DNA from 3 places in the Variovorax sp. 01N425 genome. Region 2 is predicted to be linked to each of the others. Evidence: riboswitches for the same ligand, from Rfam matches in the RefSeq annotation. Region 2 holds a riboswitch; each other region holds the start of a gene.

Region 1 (3,264 bases), on a different contig from region 2:
ATTGTCGACGCGGGCCACCAGGCCGATGTCGCGCGTGATCTGCGTGCTGGCCACCAGGTTCAGCACGGTGTAGCCGCCCAGCGTGCGGGTGTTGGCCGCGTCGTCGAAGCGCTTGCTCGACGATTGCAGCTCGGCGCCCAGCGTCCAGCCGGCAATGCGCCAGTCGGCGCCCAGCGTGCCGTGGCGGCGCGCGCGGCGGGCCAGCAGGTGGTCGGTGTCGAGGTCGCGCGGGTCCTGGAAGTCGAGCGATGCGCGCAGGCTCACGTCACCGATGCGGTGCCCGCCCGACAGCGTCACGCCCTGGTAGCGGGCGCGCGCGGTGCTGGCATAGCAGCCGAAGCCGGAGCGGCAGTTGGTGGCCGAACCGTCGAACACGATCAGGTTCTCGACGCGGTTCTGGTAGACGACGATGCCCGCATGCGTGCCGCCGTCGGTGTACTGCAGGCCGAGTTCGACGTTGCGGCTCGACTCGGGCTTGAGGCTGGCCACGCCGTATTCGCTGAAGCGCTGGTAGAGCGTGGGCGCGCGGAAGGCGGTGCCGGCCGAGACGGTGGCGCGCAGGCGCGGCGTGATCGCGTAGCCGTAGGCGGCGCTGCCGGTGGCCTTGCCGCCGAATTCGCTGTCGTCGTCATGGCGCACATGCAGCTGGAGCGAATGCGCGCCCTGCACGAAGCCATAGCCGAGCGAGACCGCGTCCTGCGAGCGCTTGCTCGAGAGCAGGCCGCTGCTGATGGTGGGCGCATTCTCGAGCGCGTCTTCGCGGCGCTCGAGCGTGGCCGTCACCAGGTGCGGGCCGAAGCGGAATTCGTTCTGGAACAGGTAGCCGCGCAGATTGGTTTCGGTGCGGTAGAACGAAGGCTGGGTCTTGTAGACCGACTGCGAATCGGTGACCTGCACGCGCGTGCTGTAGATGTCGTTCCACTTGGCCGACCACGAGAGCCCGGCCGTGCGCAGCGTGTTGTTCGAGATGTCGTTCCGGAAGAGGATCGGCGGCTTGGTCCTGAAGCTCACCGGCGGGTCGTAGCCGGCTTCCATGTCGCTGTACAGCAGCGTGGCTTCCAGCCGCTGGTTCGGCGTGAGCTGGTAGCCCAGGCGCAGGTTGCCGGAATTGCTGCGGTAGCCGTCGCGGTCGGGGCTGGTGAAGCCGTCCTTGGAGGGCGTGCGCTTGTCCATCGGCAGCACGTTGAAGCCCCGGCTTTCCTCGTGCGCCGCGCCCAGCGAATAGTCGAAGGCGCCCGACTTGCCGCTCACGCCCGCCTCCGCCTTGCGCAGGCCGTGGCTGCCGAAGCCGATGCCCGCGTAAGGCGCCACGCCTTCTTCGCCGCGCCTGGTGAAGAGCTGGATCACGCCGCCCACGGCATCGGAGCCGTACACCGCGGCGGCCGGGCCGCGCAGCACTTCGATGCGGTCGATCTGCGAGAGCGGAATGCTTTCCCAGCCGGCACCGCCGGTCGATTGCGAATCGACGCGCACGCCGTCGACGTAGACGGCCGTGAAGCGGGTCTCGGCGCCGCGGATGTACAGGCTGGTGGTGTTGCCCACGCTGCCGTTGCGCGTGATCTCGATGCCGGGCAGGCGCGCCAGCACGTCGGCCACGCCGACCGCGCCGCTGCGCTCGATGGTCTGGCGGTCGACCACGGACACGTCGCCCACGAGGTCCGACAGCGGCTGCGGCGTGCGGTTGGCGGTGACCACGGTTTCGCCGAGTGCCGGCGCATCCTGCTGGGCATGCGCGACGGCCGGCAGTTGAAGCAGCGCCATGCCGCCGAAAGCAGAGGCCAGCGCGAGCGGCAGGCAGGCAAGGCGGCGGCGCGCAGGCGCACGGCCGAGGGAAAGGAAACCACAGGAAGTCATGAATGGAGCGAACGAACGTCTATGCCCGTCGCCGGCTTCCCCGCCGGCGCTTGGGCGCAATGGCTGCCTTGCGCGCCGAATCGAAAATCGATCGCGCATGCGGCAGCCGCCTTGTTGGCCGGTATCCGGGCTGGCAGTGCGACCCCACCGCCTTCCCAGGCGCCTGTTTCAGGGCACCCAGTGGCTTGATGGATGAGGTTGACGCTTGCGGCGTCGACTGCTTGACCGTTGCGGGGGCAGCGCAGGCGGCTTCGGCCCTGTTCCGTTTCCGGGGGCGTTCACTCCTGCTTCCCGTTGAACCGCGGCGTGTGAACCACGCCGCAGGCACCAACGCGCAGGATTTTAGGGCCTCGGCCAGCGCAGTAAGCCAAAAGTTGCGCCGCCTGCCGTCCGCCGGGGAAACTACAATCGCCAACCATGCCCGCCTCCAGCCCCATCGACCAGATCGCCGAGCGTGTGGAACGCCTGCTCGTGCGTCATGAAGAGGTGCAGCGCACCAATGCGCTGCTGCAGGAGCAGGTCGAAGCGCTCACGCGCGAGCGCGACGCGTTGAAGTCGCGGCTGGCCGCGGCCCGCACGCGCCTCGATGCGCTGCTCGAGCGGCTGCCGGCCGAACCACCTTCCCAAGATTCCCCCGCATGAAGCAGATTGAAGTTCAGATCATGGGCCAGAGCTATCTGCTCGGCTGCCCCGAAGGCGGCGAGGCGCAGCTGCGCGAAGCCGTCGAGCGCGTGGACGCGGCCATGTGCAAGATCCGCGATGCGGGCAAGGTGAAGGCGCGCGACCGCATCGCGGTGCTCGCTTCGCTGAACCTGGCTTTCGACCTGGCGGCCCAGCAGGCGGCCGCCGCGGCCGCGCCGCCTCCCCTGGCCGCGGCCTCCTCGGCAGAGGGCGGCGACGCCGATGCCAAGGCCGCCCAGCTCATTCAGAAACTCGATCAAGCCCTCGCGGGCGATGACCATTTACTCTGAGCGGAAGCACCCGGCCCGTCCGGGGCGTAAAATCCGAACTGTCTGCGGTGCGCGTCGGGCTTAATATTTCCTTGTTCCAATGCTCTCCGGAGCCGGGCTTGGTACATCGCTTGACGGGTGTGATCATCTCGCGTCAGATGAACCCGAAGTCTTGCTGCCCTCGCCCACCTGAACCCTGGTTCAGGATGCGGGTTCGGCGCCCACTTGCAGACACCTTTTTCCGTTCATACGGCCCCTGCATGCGCTGCACGGGGCCGTTGCTTTTTTTCAAGGCTCCGCTGCGTGACTTCCCTGCTCGACCCCCTCCTGATCGCCGAATTGGCCGCGCTCGGCCTGGGCACCGGTTTCCTGGCGGGCCTGCTGGGCATCGGCGGAGGGATGCTCATGGTGCCGTTCATCACGATCATCATGGGGCACCGCGGGGTGGCCTCCGATCTTG
Region 2 (3,264 bases):
CCTCTGCGTGAACGATGCCCGAGCCCCGGTGTTGAGGTCCATGTTCTGGCGCTCCAGCTTCACGTGGTCCTGCCGCAAGCCGCCCACGAGGGTCAATCGCTCGCTGACGGACAGGGCATCTTCCATGAAGATAGACCCCGTCGGAATCCGTGCGTCGAAGATCGTGCGATTGCCGGCACCCGCGAACAGAGCGGGGTTCGCGGCAAAGTTGCCGTAGCGTCCCGGGATGGTGGCGAAGTCGCTCACCGAGAGCGCATTGTTGGCTGCGGTCGATCCGTTGGAGAAGTCGCGGTTGGAGGAAAAGTCGGTCTTCGTGTATTCAAGCCCCGCCACGAACCGGTTCTTCATTCCCCCGATCGGCGACGTGTTCGTGAGATCGAGCCGATCCGTGAGGATCTGGTGGTCGTGCGTGATACCGACCAGGTCGCGCACGATGCGGCCCGGGGCGGCGAAGGCAAAGGACTCCGAATTGCGCCATGTCCTGTCGGCCGTGTAGTAGGAAAGCTGGTTGCGCAGCTTCCATTCCGGCGCGATCTGCCAAGTCAGTTTGGCACGCGTCCAGAGGCTGTTCGCACTCATCTCGGCATCGTCGAAGTTGTAGTTGCGAAACGCGATGCCGCGATCGACCACTCGCCCGCTGGCGTCGCTGACGATGTCCATCGGCTGGAGCGCATAGGCACGCGGCACGAGCGGCGTGCCCTGGTAGGACAGCGCACTGTCCCTGGCGTAGTCCAGCGACAGATCGAGCGTGAGCTCCCGCGTCAATGCCGTGCTGAAGCCCATGGTGAGGTTGTCGTAGCGCTGCTTGTTGCGGTCGATGTACCCGTTGGTCTCCTGGTGGCTGTAGTCCAGTCGGAAAGCGCTGGCCTCGCCCACGTTGACACCCAGGCCGACGCCGGCCCTGGCCGTGCCGAAGCTCCCATAGGACAGCATGGCCTCGGCCCCGGGGTTGCTGCGGTCGGCTCGCTTGGTCACGAAGTTGACGGCCGCGCCGATGGCGCCTTCACCGTAGAGCACCGACGAGGGGCCCTTCAAGACTTCGATGCGCTCGTAGTTCCAGGTGTCCTGGGGACGGCTCACCATCGTCGGCACTGCAATGCGATCGCCGTCGAACAGATAGGTGATGAAACCACCGGTGAAGCCGCGCGTGGAGATCACCGATGGCGATCCGGGCGCTCCACCGGCCGTGATGCCCACGCCGCCGCGCAAGGCCTCCTCGAAAGTCCTTGCGCCACGCCGTTCCATGGTCTCCTGGCTGATAACCTCGACCGAAGCCGGCGTTTCCATGACGCTCAGGCCCAGCCTGCCGGCAACTTCGGTCGTTGTGGCCTGAAGCGCCGGCGCCTGATCCTGCCGGGGGGCCGTCACCTCGACCGGTCGCAAGCTCACTTGCGCCAGCGCAGACGTGCTGGCGAGCAGGGCGACAAGGCCCGGGATCGTGATGTGTTGGGTCGTGAAAGGACCGGAAACCCGGGGCCGGATCCCGAGCTCGGCAGGCTTGCGCATATGCTGTTCCTCTAGCCCGCATTCCCGCTGGGCTGTTCCAAGAGATACACGCTGCAATTGCACGAGCCGATGCCAACCCGGCACGCAGGTACCGAGCAGCACGGACAAACGCACTCCCGCAGCGTCCGAAGGCGATTGCGAAGGCCGGTATCCGGGCTCGCGGGTTGCTGTCATGCGCTTGCGCACAACAACAGAAGCCTCGCCTTCCCACGCTCGATTCAAGCGCAGTGGCTGCGAACACCCGCAGGTGCTCGCTCGAAACTTCTCTATCCGCTTACCGTTGCGGGGGCAGCGCAGGCATTGCGCGCCATCGGCGCGCGCACCTGCTTCCCGTTTAACCTCCCAAACCATTTCCGGCATGGGGGGCACCTTCGAACCGTGGCGGGGATCGCTCCAGCAAGGAGTGTTCTACCGACCGGGGCGGATTATAGGAAGCGCCGACGGCTCTGATGCAAAAATTGCAGACGGCCAATGTTGAGCAGGCCCTTGTGAGTTATCGCAATAGACCGGTGCAGGCACGGATCACGCGCGCCCGACCGACCAAGCCCAGACAACCAGCATCACCAGCACCAACGCAAGGCCGCTGAGCGAGAACGCGTTCTCGCCAAGTTCGATTGCCGGAAGCAGTGCCTTGCCGATGTTGTACGCAGCCACCGCGTACGAGATGCAGACGACAAGCCAGCCCAGCACTCGGCGGTAGCGGCGGGCAACATCCTGCCCGTCAGTACGGCGGTCAATGCTGCAGATCAGCCAGCCGTCCAGCGTGTCGGTGATGATCATGCCGGCGGTGAAGACCAACCCGGCTGCCATCGCTGCCGACAGGCCGCCGCCGCGGTGGCTGGCCACATATCCCCAGGCCGCCGCCTGGGTCGCCGTGTCGAACACCGTGGCGAACAATACGCCCGTCAGCACCACCGCCCACGGGCTGGCGTGCAGGCGCAGGCGCCGCGGAACCAGCTTCAATTTCCACCCGGCAGGCGCGAACGCAACATCGCGGCGTCGCAGGAGGTGCAGGTTCATCGTCCCGACCAGCACAAGCAATGCCGTGGGAATCCAGTCGAACACCGCCACCAGAGCCTCAGGCACATGCACGTCATGAGGGAGCTGGCTCACACCCGCTGCGATCGCGGTGACGAGCAGCCCGTGGCCGAGCGCGAACAGCGTGCCAATCCAGGGCGCATGGCCGTGGTGGGCACTGCGGTCCAGAGCCCGCCAAGTCAGTCCGTCGATACAGGCAATGTGGTCGGGGTCCAATCCGTGCCGCAGCCCCAGCGCGAACATCAGAACCAAGCCCGAAAAGGACAGCCACTCGGCGCTCATTCATGGCTCCGCAACGGCCGATCGACCAAGACCCGGGCCAGTTCGCCTTCAGTCACTACCTGCTGCCGCGCCAGAACCTGCAGCAGCGCCCCAAAGAACCGCTCGTAGTAGTCCCAAGGCGGCTGGGCAGCGCATTCAAGCCGTTCCCAGTCGCCGATCGATTCAATCAAGTGCTGGCGGAAGTCTTCCCAGTCGAAGTGCCCCTGCTTGGCCACGGCCAGCGTCAACCCGAAGAGCTGCCGTTGCCAGGCCTCTGCAAAGAACAGCTTGCCCTGGCTGCGCGGCGGCGAGTCGGCATGGCCCAGCATCTGGGAAGCCGCGTATTCCTCAAAGCGAGTGAACATGGCACGCTGCCTCAGGCCGCTGCAGGCGGCGATACCAGCGCGACGCCCATCATCGCCTCCGGCGTGACCAGCGCAGCCAGTTGCTCTTCGCTGA
Region 3 (3,264 bases), on a different contig from region 2:
AGGCGCGGCGCCGAGAGGCCGACGCAGATCATCTCGACATCGGCCAGCACGCGGCTGGCGCGCGAGCGGATGGCGGCAATGGCGGCGTCGACTGCCTCCGGGTGGAAGTCGGTCAGGCCGTTGAAGTCGAAGTCGGCGTTCGCATGGATCATGCGGCGCACCACGGGCCACTGGTCGGCCGTGTAGGCATGCGAGGCCACCTCGCGGTCGATCACCGCGAAGGAGTCGTGCTCGATGGCGCGGCCCGCCGCGGTGAGCTGCTCGGTGACGACGTTGGCCGCCGGGGCGTGCGTCGGCTTCATCGCAGCGCCGGCACCGCGTCGTGCGCATGGACGTGGCCATGCGCGTGGTCGTGATCGTGGTCGTGGTCGTGGCCGTGCGCCGCCGCATCGCCATGGTGGTGGCCGCCCAGCCCGTGCTCCACCGCAAAGTCGCGGAACTTGCAGCCGTCGCAAGGCATGAGCGCGGCCGGCGCGCCGCGCCGCAGGTCGTCCACGCGCTGTTCGAGCAGCGCGAAGATCTCGGGCTCGAAGCCGAAGTAGCGCGTGGAAACGAAACGGATCGTCGGGTACTGCGCCTTCAGGTGCTCGACCTGGCGCGCGATGCGTTCGACCAGCGTGCCGTTGAACAGGTAGTAGGGCAGCACCACCACCTGCTTCATGCCCAGCAGGCCCTGGCGCTGCACGGCCTTCTCCAGGCGCGGGTAGGTGATGCCGGTGAAGGCAAGGTCGACCAGCTCGTGGTCGGTCTCCTCCATCAGCCAGCGCGCCATCTTGGCCATGTCGCCATTGGCCTGGCGGTCCGACGAACCCCGGCCCAGGATCACCACGCCGGTGGTGGTCGGGTCGGGCATGTCGAGCGCCTGCATCGCGTCCTTGAGGCGGCGCTTGAGGATCGCGAGGATCGGATCGCAGGCCGTGAGGTGCGGCGCGTAGAGGAACTGCACCATCGGGTACTTGAGCCGGGCGCCGTCGATGGCCTGCGGCACGTCCATCTTCACGTGGCCCGCGGCATTGAGGATGAGCGGCACCACGATCACGCGCCGCGCGCTCTCGGCCGCGCGGCGCAGGCCCTCGCTCATCGTGATCTCGGAGAACTCGATGAAGCAGACCTCGATGCGCCAGCCCGGCTGCCGCTCGCGCCATTGCGCGGCAAAGGCCTCGATCTCGTCGTTGCCGGATTTTTCGCGCGAGCCGTGGCCCACCAGCAGAATGGTTTCGGAGTTCATGGGAGTTCCTGGCGCAGGGTTTGGACGGGAACGCTCGCGCGCCGGAAGCGGTGCGTGAAGCTCGCGTCGTAGAGCTTGGATTTGGCGAGCGTGGTCCACTGCCGCGCGCCCAGCGTGGGGCTGGCGATGATCATCGACTGGCTCGCGATGCGGGCCTCGCGGCACAGCGCCTGGATGGTCGCGACCGTGCCGCGCACGATCTTCTCTTCGCCCGGCCAGCTTGCCTTGTGAACCACCACCACGGGCGCATCGGGCGACCAGCCGGCGGCCGTGAGCGCGGCCGTGACCTTGCCCATCAGGGTGATGCTCAGGAAGATGCACAGCGTGCTGTGGTGCGCGGCGAGCGCCTCGAGCGACTCGCCCTCGGGCATGGGCGTGCGGCCTTCGACGCGCGTGAAGATCACGGTCTGCGTGACCTCGGGCAGCGTGAGGCTTTCCACCGCCGCCGCCGCCGAGGCCATGGCGGAGGACACGCCCGGCACCACGCCGATCGGCACGCCCGCCGCATCCAGCGGCTGCACCAGCTCGATCAGTGCGCCGTACAGGCCCGGGTCGCCGGTCTGCAGGCGCACCACGGTCTCGCAGCGCGCGGCCTGCGCGATCAGCCAGGCCGACATCTGCTCGAGCGTCATGTCCTTGCTGTCGGCAATGGCGCAGTCCGGCCGCGCCCAGCGCATGGCGGTTTCGCTCACGAGCGAGCCCGCGAACAGGATCGCCCCGGCGCGCTCGACGAGGCCGCGGCCCTTGACGGTGATGAGTTCCGGATCGCCCGGGCCCGCACCGACGAACCACACGGTTCCCGGCGTCGGCGCACTGCCTGGAGCGATGGCTCGCTTGTTCATGATGATGATTCCTCCGCGCCCGCCGCGCGATAGATGGTCGGTACGACCGGGCGGGGGGAGAGAAATCGGAGGGGCGCCAGTGGATGCGGTTCCGGCGGATGCACACCTGCATCGAGCCGGACGCCATGCGCCGCCCGCCGATCCTCGCCCACCGCAAGGTCATGCGCTGGTCGTCAGGCCGGTCTCCGGGCTCACGAGCGCAGAGCCATCGGCTCTGCAGCAAGACCACCTTCCCATGCCGTTCGCGGCACAGTGGCGCGGGACCGAATCCCGGGGTCTTGCTTCTTGACTCGTTTACCGTTGCGGGGGCAGCGTCGGCATTGCGCGGTGTTCTCTCCACCGCCGCGCACCGACTTCCCGTTTCACCCTGGCCACCCCGCCGTTTACACGGGGCGCCAGGACACCTGACAACGCGCGCAAAGTGTATCAGCCGCTTGCGGCGGGGCGGCGGGCGATCACCTGTCCAGGCCGAGACGCCCGCGCAGTTCCTTGCGGGCCGCGGCGAAATCGCCCTGGTACGCGGGGTTGTTCTGGATCAGAACAGCCGCGCGTCGGCATGGCTCCCGGGTCTGTGTGGGCAGATCAGCGGGCCGGCCGCAGCCGCAGGCCAACCAGGAGTTCGTTGTAGGACGCGGTCACTGCGGCGTTGCCAGGCAGGTAGCGTTCGAGCGCGGCGCCCAGCTCGTCCTGCTCCGAATGGTTCAGCTCGCTCGCCACGCGCCTGAACTCGGCGTGGTAGCAGGGCAGCATCAACGCCGCCGTGAGCGCGTGGACGTCGTTGCCGCGCGCAAGGCGCTCGTTGCACGCCGCGATGCTTCGATAGATGCCGAGCGCCTGCGCGACGCGGTCGTTCTTGCTGCTGTTCCTGCTGTTCCTGCTGTTGCTGCTCATCGCCGGCTCCTTGTGGCGCGCCGTGGTTGGCGCCGCAAGGCAACTCTAGGGACTGGCGAGCGCAGCGGGGAGTAACAAGATCGTCGTGAATCCGGCCTACTCGACCGCGACCTTCCCCTCCTTGACCAGCCTCGCGAACTTCGCCGTCTCCTCGCGGATGCGGGCCGCCATCTCGGCGGAGCTGTCGCCGATCGGGTCGGCGCCGATCGCGCGCATCCGCTCGGCGAACTCCGGCGACTTGATGATCCTGGCCATCTCGATGTGGAGCTTTGCGGTGATGTCCTTCGGCGTTCCGGCCGGCGC

Evidence for each region. A riboswitch is a leader RNA that binds a small molecule or an ion and turns the genes downstream of it on or off. The one in region 2 is predicted to bind cobalamin.
Region 1: linked by a shared signal. The riboswitch ahead of AC1DSC_RS28180 (TonB-dependent receptor domain-containing protein) and the one ahead of AC1DSC_RS17215 (TonB-dependent receptor) in region 2 are both predicted to bind cobalamin.
Region 3: linked by a shared signal. The riboswitch ahead of cobM (precorrin-4 C(11)-methyltransferase) and the one ahead of AC1DSC_RS17215 (TonB-dependent receptor) in region 2 are both predicted to bind cobalamin.

Annotation. Positions count from the first base shown of each region.
Region 1 is NZ_JBFTRJ010000020.1:18,313-21,576, reverse strand. It holds gene AC1DSC_RS28180 (TonB-dependent receptor domain-containing protein) at 1-1,854, opposite strand, end outside; cobalamin riboswitch at 1,954-2,200, opposite strand; gene AC1DSC_RS28175 (hypothetical protein) at 2,272-2,496, shown strand; gene AC1DSC_RS28170 (cell division protein ZapA) at 2,493-2,825, shown strand; gene AC1DSC_RS28165 (sulfite exporter TauE/SafE family protein) at 3,108-3,264, shown strand, end outside.
Region 2 is NZ_JBFTRJ010000009.1:8,587-11,850, reverse strand. It holds gene AC1DSC_RS17215 (TonB-dependent receptor) at 1-1,506, opposite strand, end outside; cobalamin riboswitch at 1,632-1,893, opposite strand; gene AC1DSC_RS17210 (HoxN/HupN/NixA family nickel/cobalt transporter) at 2,029-2,826, opposite strand; gene AC1DSC_RS17205 (nitrile hydratase accessory protein) at 2,823-3,170, opposite strand; gene nthA (nitrile hydratase subunit alpha) at 3,182-3,264, opposite strand, start outside.
Region 3 is NZ_JBFTRJ010000006.1:215,849-219,112, reverse strand. It holds gene AC1DSC_RS12885 (precorrin-8X methylmutase) at 1-302, opposite strand, end outside; gene AC1DSC_RS12880 (sirohydrochlorin chelatase) at 299-1,228, opposite strand; gene cobM (precorrin-4 C(11)-methyltransferase) at 1,225-2,070, opposite strand; cobalamin riboswitch at 2,230-2,493, opposite strand; gene AC1DSC_RS12870 (hypothetical protein) at 2,653-2,961, opposite strand; gene AC1DSC_RS12865 (tripartite tricarboxylate transporter substrate binding protein) at 3,058-3,264, opposite strand, start outside.